2 regions of the Mesorhizobium sp. CAU 1732 genome follow, and region 2 is predicted to be linked to the other one. Evidence: riboswitches for the same ligand, from Rfam matches in the RefSeq annotation. Region 2 holds a riboswitch; the other holds the start of a gene.
The links. A riboswitch is a leader RNA that binds a small molecule or an ion and turns the genes downstream of it on or off. The one in region 2 is predicted to bind thiamine pyrophosphate.
Positions count from the first base shown of each region.

Region 1: another riboswitch for thiamine pyrophosphate. It lies ahead of thiB (thiamine ABC transporter substrate binding subunit); the one in region 2 lies ahead of AAFN55_RS04650 (YkoF family thiamine/hydroxymethylpyrimidine-binding protein).

Region 1 is NZ_JBDQQR010000002.1:411,668-416,073, reverse strand. It holds gene thiP (thiamine/thiamine pyrophosphate ABC transporter permease) at 1-1,331, opposite strand, end outside; gene thiB (thiamine ABC transporter substrate binding subunit) at 1,399-2,394, opposite strand; TPP riboswitch at 2,435-2,556, opposite strand; gene AAFN55_RS19725 (thiamine diphosphokinase) at 2,700-3,332, shown strand; gene AAFN55_RS19720 (ABC-F family ATP-binding cassette domain-containing protein) at 3,347-4,406, shown strand, end outside.
Region 2 is NZ_JBDQQR010000001.1:922,945-927,350, reverse strand. It holds gene AAFN55_RS04660 (aldehyde dehydrogenase family protein) at 1-901, opposite strand, end outside; gene AAFN55_RS04655 (LysR family transcriptional regulator) at 1,022-1,927, shown strand; TPP riboswitch at 2,013-2,126, shown strand; gene AAFN55_RS04650 (YkoF family thiamine/hydroxymethylpyrimidine-binding protein) at 2,117-2,725, shown strand; gene AAFN55_RS04645 (ABC transporter permease) at 2,751-3,548, shown strand; gene AAFN55_RS04640 (ABC transporter ATP-binding protein) at 3,545-4,300, shown strand; gene AAFN55_RS04635 (ABC transporter substrate-binding protein) at 4,297-4,406, shown strand, end outside.

The sequences.
Region 1 (4,406 bases), on a different contig from region 2:
GAGGCGCATAGGCGATCGTTGCGTGCGCTTGCCGCATCCCAAGCCGGACGAATCGCGCGGATCGCGAAAGGCATCGCCATGACCGCGTTGACGGTCACGACCATGACCGGCGCGATTGCGAAGACCTGGCCGGTGTGGCGCAGCAGGATGAACCACCCAGCGCCGACGACGATGGGCGGCACCACGAGAACGAAGCCTGCGCCGGTGTCGAGCATACGCTCAAGCAGCGACGGAGCAGCGCTTGTCGGTCTGCGCATTTCCATGGCCCGTCGTGCCATCGTCAACGACAGCGAAAGCGCGACGCACAGAAACGCGGACAGGGATGCGAGAAGCAGGCTGGTCACCGTTGCCGCATGGACGGCTGGATCCACGGCGAGGCGCGACAGATCGGCCCGCAGTCCCGCGATGATCGTCGCGGCGAGCGGTGCGGCAACGAAAACAAGCGCCGCGAGGATGGTCGCACCGTTTGTGAGTCGTTCCGCACGACCGGCCACGACGGGTCGTCTTGGCGCGACGGGCAGGTTGGCGTCGCCGGCCATGTTTGCGCCGGTTCGCGTCAGGAGAATCACCACCACGACGGTCAGCACGATTTGCAATGCGGTGAGCGCCAGGGCGCGTGCGGGGTCGAAATCGAAGCGCAGCGCCTGGTAGATCGCGACTTCCAGCGTCGTGGCGCGAGGACCGCCGCCGAGCGTCAGAACGATGGTGAACGAGGTCACGCAGAGCATGAAGACGAGGCCGGCAACGCCTGGGAGTGCGGCGCGGAGCACGGGCCACTCGATGAGCCTGAACGAGGAACGCGCGCCCATGCCCAACTGTGCCGCCAGCCGCCACTGATCGGCCGGAACGGTTTCCAACGCATGGAGCAGCAGACGCGTGGCGAGTGGCAGATTGAAGAAAACGTGAGCGACGAGGATGCCCGAGAGCCCGTAAATCCCTTGCCATCGCGCGCCGAGAACATCCGTCAGCGGCTGTGCGAGAATGCCTGCTCGCCCAAGCAGAGCAAGGATGCCGAGGGCTGCCACGATCGCCGGCAGTGCCAGCGGCAGGGCGAAAAGGCGCAAGATGAATGCACGCCCCGGGAAATGCGGGTGGCGCGCGAGCGCGCGCGCCACGAACAGGGCCGGAAGCACCGACAGGATCGTCGACAATGCCGCCTGCCAGACGGTGAAACGGGCAACACGGAAAAGGTAGGCGTCGAGCGCCGAGACAGCGCCCGACCAGTCGTTCAACGCCTCGACTGCGAGGCCTGAGAAGGCCCCGCCGATCAGGATCGCGATCGCGGCGAGGCCTATGATGCCCGCGAGGACGCGGCGGTCGATCCTATCCATGGCAGGCCGGAGGGGGGCGTGAAGGCATGCGGTCCATCAGCTTGCCGCCCCATCCGCCGTCATGTCGTTACCGGCTCATCACGCCGAGCCATTCGTTCACCCAGTTCTGGCGGTTTTCAGCCACTTCCTCCGGTGTGAACTCAAGTGTCTCGGCGGGCTTGACCAGTGCGTCGAAGACCGGATTGAGCGGCTTCGACATCGCGCCCGCGGGGAACATCCAGTTGGTTTCCGGGATCGCATCCTGGAAGCCGGGGCCCGTCATGAATTCGAGGAACTGTTTCGCAAGCGGGTTCTCCGCGCCCTTCCTCGTCGCGCCGGCCACCTCGACCTGGAGGTAGTGCCCCTCCGCGAAGGCGGCAGCCTTGTAGCGCTGCGAATCCTCGGCGATCTCGTGGTAGGCTGGCGACGTGGTGTAGGAGAGCACCATCGGCGCCTCGCCGCTGGTGAACAGGCCGTAGGCCTCGCTCCAGCCGGGCGTGACCGTCAGGACGCGCTTCTGAAGTTTCGTCCACGCCTCGACCGCATCGTCGCCATAGACCGCCTTGACCCAAAGCAGCAGCCCGAGACCCGGCGTCGAGGTGCGCGGATCCTGGATGACGATCTTGTCCTCCGGATCGCCATCGACGAGCTCTTTCAGGCTCGCGGGCGGCGTGTCGAGCGCTTCTGTGTCGTAGACGAAGGCGAAGTAGCCGTAGTCGAAGGGAACGAAAATATCGTCGTTCCAGCCGCCGGGAACATCGACCGCGTCGAGCGCGATGCCATGCTCGGCGAAGAGCCCGGTTTCCCTGGCCTCGAACGTCAGGTTCGTGTCCAGCCCGAGCACGATGTCGGCGGCGCTGCCTGCGCCTTCCAGCTTCAGCCTATTGAGAAGCGCCACGCCATCGGCGACGGCCACGAATTCGAGATCGCAGGAACATTCCGCCTCGAAGGCCTTCTCGACCGCGGGGCCTGGCCCCCAATCCGCCGTGAAGCTGTCATAGGTGTAGACGGTGAGCTTTTCCTGCGCGAACGCAGGTGCGGCCATGAGCGAGAGTGCGGACAGGGTGAGAAGAGAATTGCGCATCGGCGCCTCCTTGGTTCGTGTTCAAGGGAAATCAGGCGCCTTCTCAGGAGCGTCTAATCCCTCCGCCGGTATAAGCCGGATCAGGTTCAGCGGGTTGGCAGGGTTTCCCCTTCATGCCTCTCAGCCGGACCGCAATTGCGACCGGCACCCCGTTAGAGCGGGACCAGACATAAAGCCGAGCGAGGCCGAGGGCAAGACCATCTCGCAAGACGAGGCGGCAGTTGGTCTTGCATTGCGCTTTCGCTTTTGTGTCTCGCCATGATAGAGGCGACGCGCATGACGATTTCCATAAACCCTCAGCCCCGATGAGCCGCTTCGCTATCCTGCTCGGCGGCGACGTTGTCGCGACGCCCCGCCTGTCGGCACAGCTCGACGGCACGCGCGTCATCGCGGCCGATTCCGGCATGCGGCATGCGGCGACGCTCGGGCTGAAGCCCGAACTGTGGACGGGCGATTTTGATTCCGTCGAAGACAGCATGCGGGAGGCCAATCCCGATGTTCCGGTGGAGGCATTCCCGCCTGAAAAGGACATGACCGACGGCGAGATCGCCATAGATGCAGCGTTGAAGCGTGGCGCGACCGACCTTCTTCTCGTCGGTGCTTTCGGTGGCGCCCGGGCCGACCACGCGTTCCTGCATCTGACGGCCGCGCTTCGGCTTGCCGAGAGCGGCGTTGCCTGCATGCTTTCGAGCGGTCATCAGGAAGGCTCTCCGGTTCTTCCCGGCAAGACCAGCTATGACTATGATGAGGGAACGCTCTTCAGCATTCTCGCCTTCTCCGATCTCGCAGGCCTGACGCTATCTGGCGCCAAATGGCCGCTGGCTGATCGTGACGTCGTGTTCGGTTCTTCGTTGACGCTTTCCAACGCAGTTGCCGGCCGATTGACGGTCGGCCTCTTGAGCGGTCGCGCCATGCTCGTCGCCCATCCCGTTTCCTAACCCGCATGTGATTCATGGCACCACCGCTTCTCATTCTCGACGGCATCAGGCTGACATTCGGCGGCACCCCGCTTCTCGACGGTGCATCGCTGATGGCGTCCGCCGGTGACAAGATCGCGCTTGTCGGGCGCAACGGGTCGGGCAAATCGACACTTCTGAAGATCGCTGCCGGCATGGTCGAGGCGCAGGATGGCGAGATATTCCGCCAGCCGACCGCCACCATCCGCTATCTTCCGCAGGAGCCGGACTGGTATGGCGCGCAGACCGTGCGCGCTTATGTCGAGGCCGGGCTGGGACCAGCGGACGATCCTTACCGCGCCGCCTATCTGATCGAGAGCCTTGGGCTCACCGGCGATGAAGAGCCGACGACCCTGTCGGGCGGCGAGGCGCGACGCGCGGCACTGGCTCGCGTCATGGCGCCGGAACCCGACATCCTTCTGCTCGACGAGCCGACAAACCACCTCGACCTTTCCACCATCGAATGGCTGGAAGGTGAGTTGATGCGCACCAAGTCGGCGCTGATCATGATCTCGCACGACCGGCGCTTTCTCGAGCGCATCAGCCGGGCAACAGTCTGGCTCGATCGCGGCGTAACGCGGCGGCTGGACAAGGGCTTTTCGCATTTCGAAGAATGGCGCGACCAGATCCTCGAAGAGGAAGAACGAGATCAGCACAAGCTCGGTCGGCAGATCGTGCGCGAGGAGCACTGGCTGCGCTACGGCGTGACTGCGCGCCGCAAGCGCAACATGCGCCGGCTGGGCGATCTCCACTCCATGCGCCAGCAATTCCGTACGCGGCGAGGCCCCGAGGGGCTTGCGACCCTGACCGCGGCCGACAGCCAGGAATCCGGCAAGCTCGTCATCGAGGCGAAAAAGATCGCGAAGAGCTACGGCGATCTCACCGTGGTGAGCGACTTCTCGACCCGTATCCAGCGCGGCGACCGCGTCGGTCTGGTAGGGCCCAATGGTGCGGGCAAGACGACGCTTCTGAAGATGCTGATCGGCCAGCTTGCGCCCGATACGGGCAGCGTTCGGCTCGGCGCGAACCTCGACATCGCGGCACTCGACCAGAAGC
Region 2 (4,406 bases):
CGTGCACGAAGAGGCGACGCAGCGTGGTGCAGCGCTGCCCGGCGGTTCCCATGGCGCCGAATGCGATGGCGCGAAGCGCCATGTCGAGATCGGCGGATGGGCAGACGATGCCCGCATTGTTGCCGCCGAGTTCGAGGATCGCGCGCGCAAAGCGCTTGGCGAGGCGCGGGCCGACGTCGCGGCCCATGCGGGTCGAGCCGGTCGCCGACACCAGCGGAACCTTGGGATGATCCACCAACACTTCGCCGATCGCGCGATCGCCGATCAGAACCTGGAGCAGTCCTTCCGGCGCGTCCCCGAAACGCTTCAGCGCACGGGCGAAGATCGCCTCGCAGGCGAGCGCGGTGAGCGGCGTCTTTTCGGACGGCTTCCAGACGACGCTGTCGCCGCAGACGAATGCAAGGCACGCGTTCCAGGACCAGACGGCGACGGGGAAGTTGAAGGCCGAAATGACGCCCACGACGCCCAGCGGATGCCAGGTTTCCATCATGCGGTGGCCCGGACGCTCGGTCGCGATCGTCAGGCCGTAGAGCTGGCGGGACAGGCCGACCGCGAAGTCGCAGATGTCGATCATCTCCTGCACTTCGCCCAGGCCTTCCGACGGGATCTTGCCGACTTCGATCGACACCAGACGGCCGAGGTCTTCCTTGGAGGCGCGGAGTTCCTCGCCCAGCAGGCGAACCAGTTCGCCGCGGCGCGGCGCCGGCACGAGACGCCAGGCGCGGAATGCGGCGTCGGCGGCCTCGATGGCCTTCTTCGCGTCCGCTTCCGAAATCGTCTTCAGCGATGCGATCTCCGTGCCGGACACGGGGCTCCTGACGGCCATGTCGCCAGCCGTGAGCACCTTTGCGTCGAGCCCGAGACGGACGAGGATGTCCGTGGTTTCCTGTCTGATATCCATGATCGCTTTTCCTTGCTTTTCTTCGTTTCGGGTCAGCCCAGGCGAATGTTGCCCGGCAACTTAAGACTCGGATTGCTCCGGCGATTGCGCTAAATGCGGCTAAGTTGATGCGATATCCAGATGACCCTCACCCGCAAACTGACACCTGACATCACCAAGTTGCAAGCGTTCGAATGCGCTGCGCGGCATGCGAATTTCACGCTTGCGGCGACGGAACTGCACCTGACGCAGAGCGCCATCAGCCGGCAGATCAAGGATCTGGAAGCGCAGCTCGGCGTCGCATTGTTCGAGCGGGTGCGCCAGCGCGTGGTCCTGTCGGGCGCGGGGCGAAAATTCCTGCCCGACGTGCGCCGGATCCTTGCACAAACCGAGGAATCGATGCTGCGCGTGATGACATCGTCGCAGTCGACGTCGCTGACGCTCGCCACCCTGCCGACATTCGGCGCACGATGGCTGTTGCCCCGCCTGCCCGATTTCCTGAAGAACAACCCCGACATCGCGCTGAACGTTTTCTCGCATTCACGGCCTTTCGACCTGGAGGAGAAGTCGTTCGACGCGGCCATCCATTACGGCGCCCCGATCTGGGCCGGCGCGACCTGCCGCTACATCTGCCGCGAGGAAATCCTGCCCGTGGCGAGCCCGACGCTTCTCGAGCGGCCGGACGGCGACATGGTGAGCCTGATCGAGCGGGGGCCGTTGCTGCATCTCGACACGCGCCCGAAAGCGTGGAGCGACTGGTTCAGGCAGGTGCGCGGCGACGAGGTCTCATCCTATCGCGGCCACCGGTTCGACCAGTTCAACATGGTTATCCAGGCCGCAACCGCAGGTATGGGTTTCGCGCTGGTGCCGCGCTATCTCATCGAAACGGAACTGGATCAGGGCATTCTCCAGGTCGTGGTCGACATCCCGTTGCCGACCGAGAACAGCTACTATCTCGTGGTGCCGGATCGCGAGCTGGAAAATCCCCTCGTCAATCGCCTGCACGACTGGATGGTGGCACAGGTCGCGACGAGCGGCGTCGCCTGAGCGGTCACGTGGGACAGCCTGATCGCGAACCTGTCCACAAATGCAGATTCGCTCTTGCCCATCGGGCGTCGATCTGATTGTTTGCGCCCATCCACAGGGGTGCTCCGTATTGTCGGGGCTGAGACGCGGGCGCGAAGCCCTCAAACCCTAGAAGCTGATCTGGGTAATACCAGCGGAGCGAGGCGGGCTATGTTTTCAGGCGCACAGATTTCCCTTTATCCCATGACCGGCGATTTCGTCGGCGTCATCATGAGCGCGCTCGGCGCGCTCGATCCCTATCGCGATCAATTGCGAATCGAGACCGACGACATCTCGACGCTTCTCGTCGGCCCGCCCGAAGTGCTGTTTCCGGCGATGCGCGACCTGTTCGTCGCGACGGCCGCGAGCGGCATCCACTGCGTGCTTTCGGCTGCGATCTCGCGCGGATGCCCGGGCGAGCCGGACGACGCGATCTGCGCGTCCCCGCAACTGAACGGTCCTCGCGAGCCGATCGAGCAGCGCAAGGATGCGGCATTCGCGGCGATAGCCGGCGCGCCGCACACGGGCTCTACGATCGCCGCGCAATTCTCGCTCTACGTGATGGGCGAAGGCGATCACATGGACGAGATCTACGGCTGCATCGACTTCGTGAAGCGCTCCGGCGTGTTCGATCGCTCGAAGAATTTCTGTACCCGGCTGGGCGGCGATGCCGGCCCCGTCTTCGCCGCGCTGGAAGCCGCGTTCTGCAAGTTCGGGCCTCCCGAGGGGCATGTGACGATCGACCTGACGGTTTCGGCGAACAGCCCGACGCCGCGCTGACGCCCACAGCGACGATAGATCCCTCATGCCCTCATCACCATCCGCGCGGGCGGTCGCGTCCGCGTTCGCCAAGGCCGGCCCCGCCATCGTGTCGGTCGGTTCGCTGTTTGCCGCGTGGGAATTCTACGCGCAGACCTCCGGCATCTCGCCGACCACGCTGCCGGCACCGTCGCGGGTGCTCGCGCAGATGGTGCAGCATCGCGCGGCGCTCATCGACAACACGCTGCCAACCATCCGCGCGACGCTCCTGGGCTTCGCCTGCTCGCTGACGGCCGCCTTCACCTTCTCGGTGGCGATCGATTTCTTCAAACCGTTGCGCCGGGCGCTCTTTCCCGTCTTCATCATCAGCCAGACCCTGCCGCTAATCGCGATCGCTCCGCTCATCGTTTTGTGGTTCGGCTTCGGCCTGACGCCGAAGATCGTGCTCGTCGCGCTCGTCACCTTCTTTCCGATGCTGGTGGCACTCGTCCAGGGCTATGCGTCCACCGACAGGGATATCGAGGCCCTGCTCGCGTCCATGGGCGCATCGCGGTGGCGCATCTTCATCGCCGCGCGGCTGCCGTCGGCCCTGCCCTACTTCTTCGCGGGGCTGCGCATTTCAATCACCTATGCGGTGGTCGCCGCGATCTTCGCGGAATATGCCGGGGCGGCGAAGGGGCTCGGCATCTACATCCTCAACGCCAAGAACAATTTCCGGCCGGATCTGGTGCTCGCAGCCGTCGTGATCAGCGCCACGCTGACGCTCGTCCTGTTCGCCACGGCGATGCTCGTCCAGCGCATTGCGATGCCGTGGCAGCAGCTCGACGGGGACCAGCGCCGATGAGCGCCAACCGGCTCGAGCTGCGGCACTTACGAAAAAGGTTCGGCGATCTCGACGTGCTGGCCGACATCTCGCTCACCGTGAAGCCGGGCGAGTTCGTGTCCATCCTCGGGCCATCCGGCGCGGGCAAGTCGACGATCTTCAAGCTTCTCACCGGAGGGGTTGAACCGGATGGCGGCGAAGTGCTGTTCGACGGCACGCCGCTCATGAAAGACCGTCGCCCGTTCGCGTTCATGCCGCAACGCGACGCACTGATGCCGTGGCGGCGCATCATCGACAATGCCACGCTCGGCCTCGAAGTGCGGGGGATGGCTCGCAGCCGGGCCCGCGCGCAGGTCGCACCGCTCTTCGCCGAATTCGGCCTCGATGGTTTCGAGCGCCACTATCCCGCGCAGCTTTCGGGCGGGATGCGCCAGCGGGCCGCTCTTTTGCGCACCGTCGTCCAGCACCGCGACATGCTCCTGCTGGACGAGCCATTCGGTGCGCTGGACGCGCTGACGCGGGCCGGCATGCAGCAATGGCTTCAAACCATGTGGAACCATCACCGGTGGACAGCGCTGCTGATCACGCATGACGTACGCGAAGCGGTCTTCCTGTCCGATCGGATCTATGTTCTCACCGCGCGGCCGGCACGGGTCATGACCGAAATCGCCGTGCCGCTGCGGCGTCCCCGCATTGATCTTGCCACGCCCGAGGCGAGCGCCATCGAAGCGCAGCTTTTGCAGACACTTCTCAATCCCGACAAGAGGACCTGACCATGCCCACCCGCCGCCAGATGATCGCCGCCGCGCTCGCCGCCCCCTTCGTGCCACGTCTGGCGTTCGCTCAGTCGCAGTCGGTGACCGTCGCGCTCGACTGGAC